3 regions of the Psychrobacter sp. AOP7-A1-24 genome follow, and region 3 is predicted to be linked to each of the others. Evidence: predicted binding sites of a transcription regulator. Region 3 holds the regulator's gene; each other region holds the start of a gene.
The links. The regulator PhoB, encoded in region 3, activates phosphate uptake and scavenging genes when phosphate is short. The targets are predictions, from matches to a motif close to TGTCATNAANCTGTCATAA.

Region 1: a site for PhoB is predicted at 2,611-2,629, ahead of ACT3QQ_RS03175 (porin). Genes of this name have one in related genera too.
Region 2: a site for PhoB is predicted at 1,941-1,959, ahead of pstS (phosphate ABC transporter substrate-binding protein PstS). Genes of this name have one in related genera too.

Annotation. Positions count from the first base shown of each region.
Region 1 is NZ_JBQSVM010000005.1:53,441-58,181, forward strand. Features, by position in the region: gene ACT3QQ_RS03170 (CTP synthase) at 1-1,150, opposite strand, end outside; gene ACT3QQ_RS03175 (porin) at 1,346-2,473, opposite strand; gene ACT3QQ_RS03180 (porin) at 2,722-3,846, opposite strand; gene ACT3QQ_RS03185 (malate synthase G) at 4,455-4,741, opposite strand, start outside.
Region 2 is NZ_JBQSVM010000003.1:77,385-82,125, reverse strand. Features, by position in the region: gene pstC (phosphate ABC transporter permease subunit PstC) at 1-492, opposite strand, end outside; gene pstS (phosphate ABC transporter substrate-binding protein PstS) at 702-1,868, opposite strand; TPP riboswitch at 2,160-2,304, shown strand; gene thiC (phosphomethylpyrimidine synthase ThiC) at 2,553-4,679, shown strand.
Region 3 is NZ_JBQSVM010000021.1:5,889-10,629, reverse strand. Features, by position in the region: gene ACT3QQ_RS08660 (HD domain-containing protein) at 1-515, shown strand, start outside; gene asd (archaetidylserine decarboxylase) at 610-1,446, opposite strand; gene dtd (D-aminoacyl-tRNA deacylase) at 1,560-2,012, shown strand; gene phoB (phosphate regulon transcriptional regulator PhoB) at 2,125-2,829, shown strand; gene phoR (phosphate regulon sensor histidine kinase PhoR) at 2,888-3,979, shown strand; gene ACT3QQ_RS08635 (M23 family metallopeptidase) at 4,088-4,678, opposite strand.

The sequences.
Region 1 (4,741 bases), on a different contig from region 3:
TACCGAGACAAATACCTAGATACGGAATATTGTTTTCACGAGCATAAGTGATGGCTTTTATCTTACCCATCGTACCGCGCTCACCGAAGCCGCCTGGCACCAAGATGGCATTAGCATCATCTAAATGTGCAAATAGTTCGGCATCGCTCTCTAAACGCTCAGCATCGATATAGTCAATTTTTACATCTACTTTATGCATAATACCTGCATGTAGCAATGCCTCATTGATAGACTTATAAGCATCTGGAAGCTCGACGTATTTACCAACCATCGCAACAGTGACTGTGCCTTCTGGATTCAGCTGAGCTTCAACCACTTTGTCCCAATCGCTCAAATCAGCTTCAGGCACATCAAGACCGAAACGCTCACAGATCAGATCATCAAGATCTTGCTCGTGTAATGTGCGCGGTATCTGATAGATACTTTGCGCATCTTCACACATAATAACCGCACGCTCTTCAACGTTGGTAAATAGCGCAATTTTGCGACGATTGTCTTGTGAAATATGATGGTCAGAGCGGCAGATTAGGATATCAGGCTGTAGGCCAATAGATCGCAACTCTTTTACTGAGTGCTGCGTTGGCTTAGTTTTGGTTTCACCTGCACTAGCAATATATGGTACCAATGTTAGATGCATTAACATGGCTCTATTACGGCCAAGTTCTACTTGCATCTGACGCACGGCTTCCATAAAAGGAAGTGATTCGATATCACCAACCGTACCGCCAATTTCGATAATAGCGATATCATATCCTTCGCCACTGGCAAGGATTTTGTTTTTAATTTCATCAGTAATATGTGGAATAACCTGTACGGTACCGCCTAGATACTCACCACGGCGCTCTTTATTCAAAACGTTCTGATAAATACGGCCACTGGTAAAGTTATTACTTTTACTCATTTTTGAGTGACGTAAAAAACGCTCGTAATAACCTAAATCCAAATCGGTCTCGGCGCCATCTTCGGTGACGAATACTTCACCATGCTGAAACGGGCTCATTGTACCTGGATCGACGTTGATATACGGATCCATTTTGGTCATCGTGACGGTTACGCCACGTGCTTCTAAGACCGCTGCAAGAGAAGCTGCGGTGATACCTTTTCCTAGTGAGGACACTACCCCACCGGTCACGAATATAAACTTGGTCATAGTACTCTGTCGGTAATTGGTAAAGAAGGATTTTACTAAAAATACGCCATAAAATATAGGGCAAAAACGCAAACTGTCTGAAACTCTTGTGTTTTTACACTAGTAGCAAACATTTTTCTATTATTAAAACATTACACAATAAAAAACTCACCCTAAAGGATGAGTCTTGATAAATAACTTATAAAACAATCTGATTTAGAATTTGTATTCTAAACCGCCACCGATAGCGAACACATCAGCATCACCGCGAGCATCAACTTCAGATATAGTATTATCGTCATAGTTTCTAACCACTAGCAGACCATTCTCCAAATCTGCTGAGTTTTTACCGATGTAAGCATGTGCAATCATATTGTCTTTGAACTCATATTTACCGCCCAATACGATTTGGTCTGAATCATTGCCACCTAGGCCTGCTAAATTTTCAGTTTTATCATACTGTAGATAAACAGAAGCTGGACGTGCGAAATTGGTCAGACCCATTTCAGCGCTGACGACCAAACCTTTCTCTTCATCGTTTGAATCATCAAAATCTACTTGTTGGTATAACGCACCTAGCGTCACTGGATAAGCCATGTATTTACCTAAATCAACACTAGCACTACCGCGTAGAATTTCGCCACCATCTGAGATAGACATATCTTTGTCATACCCAATACCAGCGGTAAAACCTGTACCTGGATCGAACATTAACGAAGCGCCGAAGCCACTATCGCGATCATCGCTATCAGAGACAAACGATTCGTCAGCACCATACTGTAATGCAAGCTCTACTGGCAAGTCGTTGTATTTAGGCGCAATCCATACGATTGAGTTATTGATACGTTCGCCATCAGTCAAGGTAAGAGCTTCAGTTAGTGTATTGCTATCACCTAAAGAACTTGCGCCAATGTTATCCCAATAGCCTTCATTTACAGTCACGTTATTAATGTAATCAGAAACTGAGTAGTTACGACCGAATCGAAATTGACCAAATTTTTCGTTGTTTAAACCTAGATAAGTGTCACGACTTTTAAAACCAATATTGTCTGAACCACTGTCATCGATTTTGATACCGTACTCTAATTGATAGATGACTTCTGTATTAGCAGTTATTGCTTCAGATCCTTTGAACCCTAAACGTGAAGAGTGTGAGCTAACTTGTACAGAGTCGTTGTCTTCATTGACATAGATAGCATCATTTGGCAAATCCATCGACTGGCGATCAAGTTCAGCATTGACATAGTTAGCAGTCACAAATGCCTTACCGTAGACAGTTGGGGCTGCTTGAACAGTAGAAACTGATAGCGTTGCAATTGCTGAAGCTAAAAGTAATTTTTTCAAAGGATATCTCCACTTTACGATTTGAGTGATAAATGGTCTAAGATCGTTAGATATATAATAGTTTTAGGTTGTATACCTTTGAAACCATAATATATAGCGAGCCATAAGAACTGCTTAGACATAACTTTATCAAGCAAATATTACAGTAAGATGAAAAAACCAAAGTTTACATAGTGGTTATGATTTTTTATGACATAAAAAAACTCACCCCGAAGGATGAGTTTTTTATAATCTAATTAAGTGTGATATTAGAATAAGTATTCTAGACCGCCACCAACTGCGAAGATATCAAGATCAGTATTGCTAGCTCCGTCTTCGGCAGAGTTGTTACCGATATAAGCATGAGCAATCATGTTGTCTTTAAAGTTGTATTTACCACCTACAACTACTTGGTCTGACTCACGGTCGTCAACACCAGCTAGGTTTCTAGTACCGTTATACTGTACATATACAGACGCTGGACGAGCAAAGCTGTTTAGACCCATTTCAGCACTTACAATCAAACCTTTTTCTTTTTCAGAGCCAGCGAAATCGTAATCAGCTACTTGATACATAGCACCTAGCATAACTGGTGCAGCCATGTATTTACCTAAATCAACAGTTGCACTACCACGTAAGATATCACCGCCAGTAGTACGTTCACCAATTACAATAGTCTCTGTCGGATCTTCCGGATTTGCACCTAAAATATCTTGAGTAGTACTTAGACTCATATCTTTTTCATAAGCAATACCAGCAGTAATACCAGTACCTTGGTCAAACATCAATGAAGCGCCAAAACCATTGTCACGGTCATCGTTATCAGAAACAAATGACTCATCGGCACCATACTGTAGAGCAAGTTCTAGAGGCAAGTTGTTATATTTTGGCGCAATCCATACGATAGAGTTATTAACACGACCGCCATCAGCCATAGTTACAGCGTCAAGTGCGTCGCCGTCCATATCAAGGTTGCTAGCGCCTAGGTTATCCCAGTAACCTTCAGCCACAATCACATTGTTGATGTAGTCAGTTACTGAGTAGTTACGACCAAAACGGAACTGACCATAGTCTTTGTTGTCTAGACCAAGGTAAGTATCACGGCTTTTGAAACCAATATTGTCGTCAGTACCATCGATACCAATACCATACTCTAACTGATAGATGACATCAGTGTTAGCAGTCATTGCTTCAGAACCTTTGAAACCAAGGCGTGAAATGTTTGAGTTGATTTGTACTGAATCGCTATCTACGTCATACAAATCATCACTACCATCACGGTCAGCATTGATGTAGTCAGCAGTAACGAATGCTTTACCATATACAGTTGGGGCTGCATTGGCTGCAGATACAGATAGGGCTGCGATTGCTGTAGCTAAAAGTAGTTTTTTCATGGGGTATCTCCACTTTACAATTGTAGTAATGAGCAAGCTATTATTAGCTGGCGCCCATAATGGTATCGTCACAAATCCTCAAAGATATAATGTGTAACTGGCTACCGAGATTAGTCAGAAACAAGTGTGGCGAATTGCTATTACAGTAAGGTAAAAAACCATGACACACATGACTGGGATTAAACAACGCAACTGCCATGTAACGTTTGGTCTTTATTGCTCCGTGCGTAACATCCGTTACCAAACTCATACTTCGAGTACAAGCATATCAACTTTGACATAATTTGCAACATATTTTTTTGCTTTTTCGATACATCCATTATCGAATAACAAATAACGTCTTATATTTGAGCAATCGCTAAAAAACTTCTATTTACTCAATTAGATACGAATACCACTGGTTAATACCAATACTAATAGTCTTAAATTATTGTAATGGATATCAGTCAGTCGACCAAAATAAAGCGCTATTTATTGATCAATAAATAGCGCTTTCAACAGCCTCATGACTTATTTCTGACACATTTCACAGTTACAAACAAGCAAGAATAATTATTATACTTGCTCGTTTAGTATGCCCTAATACAGAACTTATTTACTCTATAAAACTAAGCGTTTGCTTTTAGATCCAAACGTGCTTGATGCAATAATGGTTCAGTATAACCACTAGGCTGCTCACGCCCTTTAAAGACTAAATCACAGGCGGCTTTGAATGCATAAGAGCCATCAAAATCATCTGCCATCGATTGATAGTCAGCATCGCTTGCATTTTGCTCATCGACGACCTTGGCCATACGTTTCATCGTATCCATCACTTGCTGTTCACTGACTACGCCATGATGCAACCAGTTGGCAATATGTTGGCTTGAGATACGCAAAGTAGCACGATCTTCCA
Region 2 (4,741 bases), on a different contig from region 3:
AGGCGCACCTGCAAAAAGCTTACCGACAATAGGTAAAGGGCCGATATGCTCAATGAACCACGGCTGAATGTGATCACCAAAGAATGGCGCAAATACAAACAATCCCCACATACCATAGATGATAGATGGGATACCAGCCAATAACTCAATGGCGATACCAAGTGGTTTTTTGAGGAACTTAGGACACATCTCGGTTAAAAATATGGCAATACCGAAACTGACTGGAACAGCAATAACGATGGCGATAAATGAAGTGATTAAGGTACCGTAAATAGGCGCTAATGCACCGTATTCATTGGCAACTGTATCCCAATTATTACTGGTATAAAATCCCAAACCAAACTCTTGAATACTTGGCCATGCTCCAATAATCAGAGACACCAAAATGCCCCCTAGAGATAGGAGGACGAGTATGGCAAACGCTTTGGTAGAATTCACAAATAAAGCGTCGTAACGTTTTTGTTTAGCCAGTTGGGACCTTAAGTCTGTCATAAGTGTCTCAGCATTGAATGGGATGAATCGAAATATTAAAAAGATGTATCTCAGGTTTTAACACAACAAACTTAAACGGTATGAGTAAATATCTTTATCGAGATGTATTCAACAAATTTGCTGTGTTAAAACCTCTCAAACAACTACCGGAGAATAGTTATTCGAGAGGGTAACTTGTCGGATGCTAAATAGTATTTAGCAGAAACAAATTACTGAGCTGGCTTGTAGACAGGTTGTCCATCACTACCTTGGACTTCATTCCACTTCTCTTTGAACAAGGCTACTGCCGTGTCAGAAAATGGTACGTAGTCTAATGCCATAGCATCATCATCACCTTGGCTATAAGCCCAGTCAAAGAAGTTCAACACGCCAGCGACTTGCTGAGGATTTTCTGGTTGCTTATGTACCAAGATAAAGGTCGCAGCAGCGATTGGCCATGCTTGGTCAGTCTCAGAGTTGGTGATGACCTTATAGAAGCCTTCTTGTTGTGACCAATCAATATCACCTGCCGCAGCAAATGTCTCAGCAGATGGCTGTACGATGTTGCCAGCTGCATTCTCTAGCGCAGTATGTGACATTTTGTTTTGCTTAGCGTAAGCATACTCAACATAGCCGATAGAGTTTTTCATGCGGTTTACGTAGCTTGAAACGCCTTCATTACCTTTACCACCTGCACCAGTAGCAGAGGTCGGCCATTTGACGGTTTTATCAACGCCAACGGTGTCTTTCCAGTCTGGTGAAACCTTGGCAAGATAATCAGTGAAGTTGAAAGTCGTGCCTGAACCATCTGAGCGGAATACCGTTGTGATTGCTGCGTCTGGCAAGGTCAAGTCTGGGTTCATGGCTTGAATGGCAGGGTCATTCCAGTTACTTATTTTACCCAAATAGATATCGGCCAACGTTGTACCGTCCAGCTTTAGTGCACCTGGCTCAACGCCATCAATATTGACGATTGGTACCACGCCACCGATGACTGTTGGGAACTGAATCAAACCTGCTTCGTCTAACTCTTCAGGCGTCATCGGTGCATCAGAAGCACCGAAATCTACTGTTTTTGATTGAATTTGTTTGATACCGCCAGATGAACCAATCGATTGATAGTTAACTTGGCCGCCAGTCGCAGCATTGTAGTCATACGACCATTTCGCGTAGATAGGCTGCGGGAACGACGCACCTGCACCTGTAATGTTCATAGCGATGTTTTCAGCAGATTTAAAATCTGACGTAGCAGAAGATGCTGTTTGAGAGGTTGTTTCAGCTGCTGTCACAGCGCTACTGCTAGTGTCAGCAGTTGGCTCTGTCGTATCTGTTGCCTGATTACACGCCGTAAGCATTAATGTACAACTAACGGCCACTGCTAATAACGAATAACGCATGTAAGACTCCTGAAGTTTAACAACGGTATAAAAAAGCATTGCTTGTGATATGCGTGTTATCTTGCCAAATCTTTATGACACTTTAATGACAACTCCTAGAATCCTTCATTCGTTTTACATAATATTTGAACAATTTGTCTACAGCCTAATAGTACTGAGCATCATCACCTATTAACATCAGAAAATTATTCACGAAAATATTGATCCGCGTGTGTGACATAGGATATTCACATCCAAATACTATTAGCCGTTGGTACAGAATTTTGTTAGTATAAAAACTGATTTACAACACTGACAGACTCGGGGTGCGGTGTATTTTCGGCTCACTTTATTAAACTTGCTTTATTAAAGTAGCTGCCTTGATACATTCGCTGAGAGATCACCCGCCGAACCTGATGCGGTTAGTACCGACGCAGGGAAGTCTTAAGCACTTTGTTATTTATGACAAAGGGCGCGTAGAAATACATTTTTATCGTCACTACTGTCTTAATATGCGTGATGCATAATCAGACAAGAAGAGAGGATATCAAGCTGCGTCCAATATTTGATGACCACCATGCGCGACGATAATTTTTGGTCGAAGTTGTGTGTTCATGATATAAACTTGTCTAGATAATGGATGCCTACCCCCGCAGATACTGGCGGTGTTGATTTTATTCAAAAACCAACACGCTAGGACAGCATATGACTATTGTAGACACCACCTCAATTGCACCGAAAGCCCAAACGCATAATCCAGCCGACAACACAACGCTTGCTTCAAACGCTGCTGACACAAACAACGTCAAAGCAGATAAAAAAGCAGATGCGCTAAAAACCCCTGCCCACCGTGCCGCAAGTGACGCACGATTTGAAGAAGATGCGCGCGACTTGCACCGTATTTTACCTGCCTCAAGAAAAGTCTATATCGAAGGCTCAAGACCTGACATCCAAGTACCGATGCGTGAAATTAGCTTGGCTGATACGCCTGTTGGCGGTGCTGGAGATAAAGACGGTGAGCATAATCCGCCATTTTATGTGTATGACACCTCAGGTGTATATACCGATCCTAATGTCGAAATTGACTTGACTAAAGGTCTACCAAAACTACGTGAAAGCTGGATAAATGAACGCGGTGATACCGAGCAATTAAGCGGACTGTCTAGCTCTTACGGACAAGCTCGTGCCCGTGACATTACCACCGCCAACCTTAGATTCGCTCATATCGACAAACCAAGCCGTGCCAAAAATGTCGATGGAAAAGCTGGCAACGTCACACAAATGTACTACGCGCGTCGGGGCATTATCACCCCCGAGATGGAATATATCGCTATCCGTGAAACGCAAAAGCAGCATGAACTGACCGATATGCGTCAACACGATGGCGAAAGCTTCGGCGCCAATACGCCTCAAATCATTACTCCTGAATTCGTTCGTGATGAAGTGGCGGCTGGACGCGCGATTATCCCAAACAACATCAACCACCCTGAATCTGAGCCGATGATCATCGGGCGCAATTTCTTGGTGAAGATCAACGCCAATATTGGTAACTCAGCGTTGGGTTCGTCTATCGATGAAGAAGTGTCCAAAATGACGTGGGCCACGCGTTGGGGTGCGGATACCATTATGGATTTATCGACAGGTAATCACATTCATGAAACCCGTGAATGGCTAATCCGTAACTCACCTGTGCCGATTGGTACGGTACCTATTTATCAGGCTCTAGAAAAAGTCGATGGCGTTGCTGAAGATCTAACGTGGGAGATATTCCGTGATACGTTAATCGAGCAAGCAGAACAAGGCGTAGATTACTTTACTATTCATGCTGGCGTACTATTACGCTATGTACCACTGACCGCAAAACGTCTGACAGGTATCGTTTCTCGCGGTGGCTCTATCATGGCGCAATGGTGTCTAGCCCATCATAAAGAAAGCTTTTTATACACGCATTTCGAAGACATCTGCGAGATTATGAAACAGTACGATGTGGCCTTTAGCTTGGGTGACGGCTTGCGTCCTGGTTGTTTACAAGATGCCAATGATGAAGCACAGTTCGGTGAGCTACGTACGCTTGGTGAATTAACCAAAGTGGCATGGGAGCACGATGTACAGGTAATGATAGAAGGCCCTGGACACGTCGCGATGAACCGCATCAAAGAAAACATGGACTTACAACTTGAGCTGTGTGCTGATGCGCCTTTCTATACTCTAGGGCCATTAACGACAGACATCGCCCCAGGCTATGACCATATCACGAGCGCTATTGGTGCAGCGATGATTGGTTGGTTTGGTACAGCGATGCTGTGCTATGTCACACCAAAAGAACACTTGGGTCTACCGAATAAAAAAGACGTCAAAGATGGCATCATCACCTATAAGATTGCTGCGCACGCTGCTGATCTTGCCAAAGGTCATCCAGGAGCACAGGCTCGTGACAACGCCCTATCTAAAGCACGTTTTGAGTTCCGCTGGGATGATCAGTTCAATCTGGCGCTTGATCCTGATACTGCACGTGAATATCACGATGAAACGTTGCCGAAAGATGCACACAAATCGGCACATTTTTGCTCTATGTGTGGTCCGAAGTTTTGCTCAATGAAAATCACTCAAAACGTGCGTGAATATGCAGCAGGGCTGGATAAAGATGCTGCCAACCAAAAAGTAACGCCGCAAACGGGCGATTTAACCGAGGCTGGTCACCTAATCAAAGAGGTAGATACAGAGCTTGTCGGACAAGTTGGTGAAGCCACTGCTGAGGAAATTCGCCAAGGCATGGCTGAAATGACTAAGAAATATAATAACGAAGGACGTCAGTTATATAAAGAGGTGTAGAGTTTTATAGCTCTATTAAACAATAGTCCTACCAAAGAAAAGCCCGAGCCTGACAGTCAGGT
Region 3 (4,741 bases):
GCAGCTATGTGACACAGACCACTCGTAAAGAAAACTCTGCCGAACATTCTTGGCATTTGGCGATGGCTTGTTGGTCGATTGCTGAATTATTTGCGTTGGACGTCAATCATGAAAACCTACTGAAGATGGCGCTAGTCCATGATTTAGGTGAAATTGATGCGGGCGATACTTTTTTGTATGCTGATACGCGCAAAGATGCGCATGTTGAAGAGCGTGCTGGCATTGCCAGATTACAACGTGAGCGAGGTAATGGCATTAATGATTTAAGCGAGGTGTGGGAAGCCCAAGAAACAGGAAGTAGCAAAGAGAGCCAGTTACTCAGAGTGGTCGATCGCTTATTGCCGTTTTTACTTAATCTAAATACCAACGGCACAACATGGATTGAGCTTGGCGTCACGCGCTCGCAGGTGGCGGGTGCTCATGCATTTATCAAAGATAGCTTTCCTCCTATCCATGATTGGCTCTCACGTAATATTAAATATGCAACTCAGCAGGGCTGGCTGATTGATGCGTAAATCTACATAGATAACCGGTATAAAAAAAGCCCAGTTAAGCATGATGATGTACGCTTAACTGGGTTAATATTTTGAGTGTTTTTATACAAGTATGTTATTGAGCGTTCGCCATTCCTAGCAACTGGCCCATTTGCACGATGCCGTTGGCTTGCATGTTATCTAGCCAGTCAGCCCTTGCCGTTTTTGGTAACACCACGATAGCTGTTGAGCCCAAATAGAAGCGTCCAAGCTCTTCGCCTGCCGCAAACTGCATGTCATGATCGGACTCGAATATGTCGTCAGTACGAGCAATCTTGCCAGTGGCGACAGTTTCAATACCAGCGACGATCATAGCGCCAACCATCACAACAGCTGCTTTGCCATACTTGGTATCAAACATACATACCAGACGCTCATTACGCGCAAACAAATCCGGCACATTAGCCGCCGTAGTATTGTTGACCGAAAACAGGGTGCCAGGGACATAGCGAGTCTTGGTCAATGTGCCAGTAAATGGCATATGCACACGGTGGTAATTACTAGGTGCTAAGTAGATGGTCGCAAAACTACCATCAGCGAAATAATTGCCATCTTCACTATCAGCAAGTAATTGGCCGATATCATAGTGACGACCTTTTGCTTGCAGTAGCTTGTGGTCTTCGATTTGTCCTAACTGAGAGATAATACCGTCCGCAGGACTCACGATACCGTTTGCAGTGGCGTCGATGGCTCGAGCGTCTTCTCTAAGCTCGCGGGTAAAAAAGTCATTAAAACTTTCGTAAGCGTTCAGGCTTTGGCGCTCGTACTCGTCTAAGCTGATGTTATAAGCTTTGGCAAAGCTACGAATAAAAGTGCGTTTGACATAAGGGTGGCGACTGGCGGCCAAACGTCCAGCGACTTTACTGAGCTTTTGCTGCGGCACAAGCTGTTGTAAGGTGGTAAATACATTCATAATAAGGCTACCAAAATAAGGTGTAATGTAATAAATAATAGTCAAGTTAGTGACGGTATTTTATCATGGACAGCATATTATTGTATGGCCATAATCTGTTAAGGAATCAGTAAATGAAAGCACTCATACAACGGGTGAAGTGCGCTAGTGTGGTCGTTGACCAGCAGTGTATTGGTGAGATTGAGCATGGGGTATTGTCGTATATCGGCTTGGGTCACGAAGACGACTTTACCGCTGCACAGCGTATGATCGATAAAATACTGACCTATCGTATTTTTGAAAACGATGACGATCCTGCTAAATTTGGTAAACTGGATAAAAACGTTCAGCAGGTTGGTGGTGGGCTATTATTAGTCTCGCAATTTACCTTGATGGCAAAAACAGACAAAGGTCGCCGACCAGACTTTGGTGGTGCGATGGCACCTGCTGCTGCGCAAGCGTTATTTGAACAACTGGTCGATTATGCCAAAACCAAACATTCGAACGTAGCAACGGGTCAGTTTGGTGCGGATATGCAAGTGTCGAGCGTCAATGATGGGCCGCTTAATTTTTTGTTAGAAATCTGATTTTGGAGTGTCATTAAGCTGTCATAATTAATCCGTTTAATAGATAGAGACTGGTGAGTATATATCGCCTTTTTACATGCTAGATTTTGTCCGCTAACATCGAGAATGTCCTATGTATAATGAGCAAATTTTGATTGTTGAAGATGAGCCTGCGATTCGTGAAATGGTTGTCATGACGTTAGAGATGGCTGGATTTGATAGCTTGCAAGCAGCTGACGTGTCAGAGGCGCATCAGCAAGTGGTCGATCACAGACCGTCGTTAATACTGTTAGATTGGATGTTACCGGGTGACAAGAGCGGTGTGGATTTTTGTCGCATGCTCAAAAACGATGAGCTACTCTCTGAAATACCCGTCATTATGCTAACGGCAAAAAGCGAAGAAGACAGTAAGGTACATGGTCTTGATGCAGGCGCAGATGATTATATGACCAAGCCTTTTTCGACTCGTGAACTGATTTCTAGAATCAAAGCTGTACTACGTCGTAGTAGCGCGATGAGTAGCGACAAACCTATCGAAATTGGACAGTTAAGTTTAGATACCAAAAGCCAGCGTGTGACAGCTGCGGGTAAAATCGTTGATGTTGGGCCCACAGAGTATCGCCTATTGGCATTTTTTATGAGTCACCCTGAGCGCGCCTATACACGCACGCAGCTACTCGATCAGGTGTGGGGTGGCAATGTATATATCGAAGATCGAACCATCGATGTGCATATCAAACGTCTACGTAAGTTACTGCGGCCTTATGAGTGTGATACATTGATACAGACGGTACGTGGAACAGGCTATCGATTTTCTAGCCTGATTGAGCCAAGTTAATCTTGTACAAATAATGCCGCAGCAATATTGAGGCAGCGGATAGTGGTAAGGATAAAAAATGGACAAGATAGTGCCAGCACAAAGTGAGCAATCAGCTTTACTAGAGCAAATCTCTACTCAAAGTACGGCAGAGCAACTCAAAAAAATCGGTAGTGCACTACGAGCCCTGCGCGATGCCGTGATTCTGCTCAATGATAATGACGGGCTAGAGTGGTGGAATCAAGCAGCACAAGACTTATTGCTACTGCAACCAGAGGATAAAGGTCAGAACATCTTTGACTTTATCGCCGTACCTGAGTTCCGCCAGTATTATGAAGGCACAACGATACCTAACGATGGCGTCCATATAGAGTCATGGCGAGACCCTAGCCGATACCTGAAGTGCGAACTGACGCCTTTCGGTGATGAAAAACTGCTGTTTGTATACGATGTGACCCGCCTGAGGCACTTAGAACAAATGCGTCAAGATTTTGTGGCGAATGTCTCACATGAGCTTAGAACACCATTGACTGTGATGATGGGCTATCTAGAAAATTTCTCCGATCAACCCGACATGCCGCCGCAATGGCGCCGTGGTTTTGAGCTGATGACGCAGCAAACTGCCCGTATGAACAGAATCGTAAATGACTTACTACTACTGTCTAAGATCGAAATTGAAGAATCGCACGAACTACATTACATAGATATGACTAAGCTACTGACCAATATCTACGACGATGCACAAGCGTACAACCAAGCGTATAAACACATTATTCATTTGCATATCGATACGTATGACGGGTTGTACGGGTCAGAGATGTATTTGAATAGTGCATTGTCTAACTTGGTAATCAATGCAATAAAATATACACCAAAGGGTGGCAATATCACCATCAGCTGGACGAGGGCGTCTGATGGCTGTCGTTTCGCTGTCGAAGACGATGGTATCGGTATTGCGCCAGAGCATATTGCCCGTTTGACAGAGCGTTTTTATCGTATTGACAAAGGCCGTAGCCGTGCAACAGGCGGTACAGGGTTGGGGTTAGCGATTGTAAAACACGTATTGCACCAGCACGAAGCGCAACTGCAAATCGATTCAGTAGAAGGGGAAGGGTCAACATTTAGTGTGGTATTTCCTTCAAACTATGTCAGGTCTGCTACGGCCAACTAATGTAATTTTTGGCCTATATTAAGGATAGTTTTTTGGTAGCAGTTTCTTGATTAATATAAACCTAGCACTACTTTAAATTAGGCTCAACGATATACTTTCAAATATCTATCAATCCTTTTGCAGAAGTGGATAAGGGTTCACCGCATTGCCGTTAATATAGATTCCATAATGCACGTGTGGCGGCGTTCCTTTTGCATTACCGCTATCACCCACATAACCTATCACGTCGCCTTGGTTTACCCAGTCATTGGGGGAGATGTCAGCATAGTCTTCTAGATGAGCGTAGTAATGTCCTGCACCACCCGGTCCTACCACCACGACCACACGTCCACCCAATGTATTCTCACCAACCTTGCTTACTACCCCTTGCGTAGTCGACTGCACGGGAGTATTGCGCGGTGCAAAGATATCGATACCTTCGTGGGAGCGACCTTGGCTACGTGCAGCGCCCCAAGTATCGGTCAGGTTTCGTTCTGGTAGTGGACTAGGTAAGCTATTTTCTGTCGGCAGCTCTTGTTGCAATAGACTCAATTGCTGCCATTTGGCAACCACAAACGACTGTGTTTGTTGACTGATACTGGGTAGAAGTTTATCGAAGACAAATAATAGTGCTAGCAATACAATAGCCTTAATCAATAGGCTGATTAAACGACTAAAAAAAGAAGGTCTGGGAGGCTGGTTGTTTCCATCTGCTAGCATTAATGTCTCTTATGTATTTTATGTTGTTTGAGGTTCTATTATAAAAGCTTCGTCTCATAACGT